Regions from separate parts of the Paenibacillus sp. P2(2022) genome, predicted to be linked through region 1. Evidence: predicted binding sites of a transcription regulator. Region 1 holds the regulator's gene; the other holds the start of a gene.
What was found. Region 1 encodes Rex, which represses fermentation and respiration genes when NADH is low (regulators of the CRP and FNR family bind a similar motif). Its sites were predicted from a motif close to TTGTGAAATATTTCACAA; they were not measured.

Region 2: the regulator Rex is predicted to act here: its motif matches at 1,136-1,153, upstream of lpdD (prenylated flavin chaperone LpdD).

Annotation. Positions count from the first base shown of each region.
Region 1 covers NZ_JAKWFI010000001.1:1,021,544-1,024,760, reverse strand. Annotated here, with positions in the region: gene MMB75_RS04470 (cell wall elongation regulator TseB-like domain-containing protein) at 1-202, opposite strand, end outside; gene MMB75_RS04465 (amidohydrolase) at 240-1,541, opposite strand; gene MMB75_RS04460 (redox-sensing transcriptional repressor Rex) at 1,528-2,181, opposite strand; gene dinG (ATP-dependent DNA helicase DinG) at 2,209-3,217, opposite strand, start outside.
Region 2 covers NZ_JAKWFI010000001.1:159,795-163,011, reverse strand. Annotated here, with positions in the region: gene MMB75_RS00695 (hypothetical protein) at 162-749, shown strand; gene lpdD (prenylated flavin chaperone LpdD) at 758-1,108, opposite strand; gene MMB75_RS00685 (S8 family serine peptidase) at 1,294-3,217, opposite strand, start outside.

The DNA of each region.
Region 1 (3,217 bases):
CTACCCAATATATCTGATCCCACACAGACTTCCATGTCTGAGTCGTGCTAACCAGACCACCTGATTGCTTGGCCTTCATGATAGCGGCATTTTTCTCAGCCACCTGGTCTTGAGTAACATACGAATAATACCAGAAAATGCTGACCAGGATCAGTATTACGGCCAAAATGGCGACCGCTATCCATTTCTTCTTATTTTTCAAACCTGTGCTTCCTCTCTAAGGGGATGTGACACCTAAATTAGCGCGACAGCAGCCCTTCAAAGGCGGCTTGTGCCTCATGTTTGATACGTTCCTCGTCCATCGTCAGGCATTCGCCATTTTTCACAACCTGACGACCGTCTACCCACACATGAGCCACGTCTTTGGCACTTGCAGAGTATACGGCATGAGAAATAAGATCTGTACGCGGCAAGAAATGGGCCTGATCCAGATCTAGCGCGATAAAGTCAGCCTTATTGCCTGCTGCCAGCGCTCCTACCTCTTTTAAACCAATCGACTTTGCACCATACTCTGTTGCCAGACGTAGTGCTTCATTTGCAGGAACTGCCGTTGGGTCGCCAGATACTCCCTTGTGAATGAGTGCCGCCAGACGCATTTCCTCGAACATATCCAGGTTATTATTGCTGGCAGGACCATCTGTTCCGAGTGAAACAGTAACTCCTGCACGCAGCAATTCAGGCACTCTAGCTACACCACTTGCCAGCTTCAAGTTGCTGCCTGGATTATGCGATACCGCCACACCTCGTTCCGCTAACAAAGCTATTTCTTCGTCGTTCAAGTGAACGCCGTGGGCAACAAGTGAAGGACGGGAGAAAAAGCCAAGCTTATCTAAGTGTGCAACTGGACGCAAGCCGTAGTCGCGTACGTTTTGTTCAACTTCGGCGATCGTCTCGGACATGTGCGTATGCAATGGTAAATCGAGATCATGTGCTGCTTGAACAAATTTCTCAATAAACGCAGGCGGGCATGTGTATGGGGCATGAGGAGACATCATTGTTGTGATACGTCCGTCTGCTTTTCCATGCCAGTTACGCGCAAAAGTCACGGCCTCAGCTAGCTTGATCCGCTGTTCTTCTTCTGAACAGAGTCCAATGGCTCCACGCATCAAGCTTGCACGAATGCCCGACTCTTCAGCTACACGAGCCACCTCATCCATATGATCGTACATATCCAGGAAAGTCGTGGTTCCACCTTTCAGCATTTCCAGCACTGACAAAGAAGTTCCCCAGTACACATCCGTAGATGTAAACTTGGCTTCCATAGGCCACATTTTTTCCTGAAGCCACACTTGAAGTGCCAAATCATCTCCATACCCTCGCAGCAGAGACATCGCCGCATGACCATGAGTATTGATCAGACCAGGTAAAAACAATAACCCCTTGCCGTCGATTGCTTCTGTCTCTTCCTCACCCGCAGGCAAAGTCTCGCCAATGTAAGTAATACGGCTATCCTCCACAATCATAAAACCATGGATTACCCCAGCCTCGGGTCCATTCACGGCAAACGAGCCGTTTTTAATCATCCATTTATTCACTGTCATATTGTGCTTCTTCCTTTCCGTCCTCCAGATAATAAGCGAGGCTAAGCAAATCAGTTGTAAAGTCTGTGGCATGTATCCGAATGTTAGCCGGTGCCTTGAGAATGATAGGTGCAAAGTTCAAAATCGCTCCAATTCCACTCTCAATCAGCCTATCAGCTACGTGCTGTGCCTCAAAATCAGGTACAGTAATAATCCCGATTCGTATATTTTTTTCTTTCACAGTCGCTTCCAGTTCATCCATCGGCTGTACGACCAAAGTATTGATTCTGGTCCCAACCTTATCCGGGAACGCATCAAAAACCGCCACAATCTTCATATTGTCTTTTAAATAAGCATTATAGTTCGATAGGGCTTGACCCAGATTACCTGCTCCGACCAATACTACATTAATTTGCTGGTCGATTTTCAGGATATGGCGTATTTTCTCAATTAGATAAGAAACATCGTAACCGATGCCCTTCCGACCAAAATCGCCAAAATAGGCAAGATCTTTACGAATTTGGGCCGGATTCAAATCTAACCTCTGTCCCAGCTCTTGAGAAGAGACCGTAGCCACCTCCCGTTTGTGCAGTGCATTCAGATAACGTAAATATACGGGTAATCTCCGTACGACAGCCTCTGAAATTTTATCTGATTTCATACTTGCTCCCCCTAATTGTAACGGACTTTAAGTGTCCGTCCGTTGTGCCTCTGTCTCCGGGGCGGATTGGAGCCATTCGGCGATGCGGGGCACCATTTGCTCCGATGGCATATGCTCCATTTTTGGTCCCGGTAACGAGTACAAAAAGTGCTTTCCATAATAGGATTCGATCACACGCGTATCGTAAACGATGACGACTCCGTGGTCGCTCGCTGTACGTACCAATCGCCCAAAACCCTGTTTGAAGCGAATAACTGCTTGTGGTACAGACAGCTTCATAAATGGATTCTTCTTCTGCTGCTGGAGCAACTCGCTTTTGGCCTCCAGTAACGGGTGGTTAGGCGGTTGAAACGGCAAGCGAACGATAGCCAGACAAGTCAAAGCTTTCCCTGGAATATCGACGCCTTCCCAGAAGCTACTGGTTCCCAGCAATACAGAAGCTTTCGCTTCCTGAAAACGGCGGGTTAGCTTGCTGCGACTCCCACTGTCCACACCTTGTCCTAACACGGTAATATCGCTGGACGCTAACGCCTCTTTGAGCGGCTCATACACTTGCCGGAGCATCCGATAGGAAGTAAACAGAACGAGCATTCTCCCCCGCGTCGCCTGGGCAGTCGCTCCTAGAGAGCTAACGAGCATCTCTACAAAATGTGCATCTCCTACACTGCCCTTCACACTCGGAAAATCTCGCGGAATGACCAGCAACACCTGATCCCTGTAATTAAAGGGTGATGGGAGCTGTGACGTCATTAATCGTCCTTGATCTGCGGCCTCCTGCAAGCCGAGTTGATCGGTCATGTACTGAAACGATTTATCTACCGATAAAGTAGCAGATGTCAGAATAATACTTCTTTTTTTGTCAAAAAACATTTCTTTCAACTGGCGGCTCACATCGACGGGCACCGCATAAAATTGCAATGATTTACTACGGAATTGTCCACTCGCTTCAAGCCAATATACGGTTGTTTCATCATCGAGTCGTATAAAGAAGCGCAAATTTTCCCTAATCCCCGCCAAATCCTTAAGCAGACCCGTG
Region 2 (3,217 bases), 860 kb from region 1:
TTACAAATCAGGACAGTACTTATTTCAATTTTTCAAATTAGAACGTTAAAAAGTAGCAGCATAGCATCTTAGCACTTTTTGAGATAACCGGGCATACAGTATTGTACCTATTACAGATAAATTGCGCTCCATGAGAGCATCCTGCCAAGGAGGACGGAGCTATGTTATATCGTGGAACATCCCGCAGAAAGGGCTCGCCTCACCAACGTTTACATGCAGAGACACTTCGGAAAATATCCGCCGCCATGCTGCCATTTTACAAAGCTATTGCGACCCGACGTGCTTTTGCCGTCCAATGGTCACGAGCTGTCGTTCAGGGTAATTTGGATCGGATGAAATCCCTTCTCTGCTCAGTAGCGCCATTTGCCGCCAAGCAAGGCTTAGGCACGAATGGGATCGGCTACTTTGTTTCCTTTTTAGCTCAGCCACCAATGCTTTATTATACGAACGGTACGACGATTCCACCCGGGATGGTGCAGTTTACATTTGAACCGAAGGTTCATCGCGCCATTGCCAAAGCCGTTTTTCCGCTGTATCGCGAATTGGCACGCAATGAATGCTTTGCTTCTGCCTTAGCCAAAGCGATCAACAGGCAAGACCAGCGTGCAGTTCAGGTAATGATCCGTAGTTTAATTCCATCCTCTGCGCTAAAATCTGTAGACATTGAGGATAATGGATTTGCATTGCTCTTTAAGTATCCCTTTAGTAAATATCCCTATCGCAATCTACTCTTTCAGGAGTTCACTTAAAAAGGTCCCTACAAGCGTACTTGATTAAGTTCTTCAATGAGCTCTTTTCCCATTTGTATAGCCATGTCTGTCAACATTCGGATTTCGTCCTTGGTTGCATGATCCAAATGCGTCCCGCAGCAAATGGCGAAGTTACCCGCAAACTCTTTACGCAAGCGAACTGCAATTTCTTCAGTAATATAAAATTCCTTGTGATTTTGCAATTGCACGGTTTGAATCGGCTCAAGCCTAGCCCCTGCTGTAATCGTCCCCAAGTGAGGCTGATCACCGCCTGATATGAGCACAACGATATCTTCTCCCATAAAATAGGCATCGAGTACAAGACGGATACGTCCGCTTTCTTTTTCCAAATGAATCATATGATCCTCTCCTGCTAAAAAATATTATTGTGAAACGATTCACTTTATAGAGTACTATTCATTGTATCGCTTCCTGAACTGTTGGACAAATTCAAAAAGGCCCACAGCAGCCTCTATTAACAGTGGCTTGCTGTGGGCCTGCATTGCATTCTAAAAAATCTTCTATCCCCTGCTCTTACTTGCTGTTAACGGATCGTGATGGTGTGCACTGCCTTACCGTTTGCGCCGTCATTATCCGTCACTGTTAGCTCCACGGTATACGTTCCGGCTGTGGTGAATTTATGCTTCACTTTCGAACCAACCGCCGTATCGCCATCGCCAAAATTCCAACTGTAGCTGACGATCTCACCATCTGCATCACGGGAGGCTTTGGCGTTAAATTGTACATTTTTGTTCTTCTTGGCTGAGTCATTCGCCTGGATAATAGCTACCGGCTTTTCATTCGATGTAGGTGGATTCGGACCAGGGCCCTCTCCTCCACTATGGGTTACATACAATCTTCCCGGCGCCTCCGTTTCCACTTCATTCCCCGCTGCATCCCTTACCCGGATCACGATGACTCCGCCTTCCAGGTTCAGAGAAGATGAAGTGAGATAAATACCTTCATAGTGACCTGATGAAGTTTCATTTAATGGAATTTCATTACGGGCCAAAGTGGACAGGTTAAAGGGCAACTCCACATGGAAGGATGCCTCCAAACCAGATGCACTGTCAAAAGATACCCGTACCGGCTGCCCTGGAGTGATACGTACATCCTCAGCAGGACTAATATTTTCAAGTTTCGGCAGCGCTGTATCGACATACACCGAGCGTGTAACACTCGTTTCGTTTTCGGCAAGATCTTTGGCCGTTACCGTAATTTGGTTTTCACCTTCGTTGATAAGCAAACGTTTGTTAAAGCTGCCGTCGCTTCCGAATTCAGCAGGCTCGCCGTTAATCGTCAATTCACTGAGGAACTCGTCATACACCGTACCGGTTACACTGACCACACCTGCGTTCGTACGTGCTCCCTCACCAGGCGAAGTCAGGATCAGACCCGGTTTAGTCTGATCGAGCGTTACAACCACCGGCTCGGAACGATCCGTTACTTTGCCGTATACCGCTGCTTGAACACTTAGCGGATTAGCACCTGGCTGAAGATCGACCGCCAAACTGAACTGACGATCCTTCACTTTCGTTGTGCCAGCCAACTCTTTGCCGTTAAAGAGCTGAATATCAGCCCCTTCTGCCGGAGAAGTTCCTGTTACGGTAATCGTATCCTCCTGCGTATACGTTGCCTTCGTAGGAGTTGTAATCGTTGGAGCGTTGACCGGATATCTGACGATCGCCCGGATCATGTAGTTCCCTTCCTCTTCAGGGGATTGGCTCCATGTGCCGCTTACACCTTGCCAGCTACGAAGCGCATTGGGGCTGTTTTCATCTGTAGCAAGGCCCGGCGACTGTGTGCCTACCGCAGACTGTGTATATACAATATAGAAATCGCCTTGAACCGTCACCGGCTCTGGAAGCTGTACCGTCGTCCATTGTGTCTCATCCCGTACAGCTGTTCCGTCGAATGGACCAGCCAATAGACGTCCAGGTGCTCCTGCTGCACCGGAGGCGTCATAGACAGAATATTGGAATGCTGTTCCTCCCGGATTCGGGAAAGCAGAGTTCCAGAACAACAGTGATGCTCCTGTCACCTGTGCCACTTCCGACTCAGGTGTCATTCTCACTGCCCATGAATTGCCTGCCGCGTTAAAGGCTCTGGCATTTTCTCCTGTACCGTCATCATAGGCGATGCCTCCTTGAAAACCGATGAAAGGCTTCAACGTGACATTCGCTTCTACACTGCCGTTTGGAGGAGCCGTAACGGAAATACTGTCACTATAGTAATTTTCGGCTGCGATGGACAATGTGTATGTTCCTTCCAGCACGTCCAACGTAAATTCTCCAGCCTCATTCGTCTCTGCAGGAGCAATACGTGCATCCTCCAGCACCAATACTTTCGCTTTTTGGATCGGTTCACCAGATTGCTTGTCGGTGATGACCCCGTGAATCGTACCGTGTGGGACAGCCTGGAGACTAAAGTTTGCTCTGATGACTTTGTTATTTTCAATCGTAACTGCC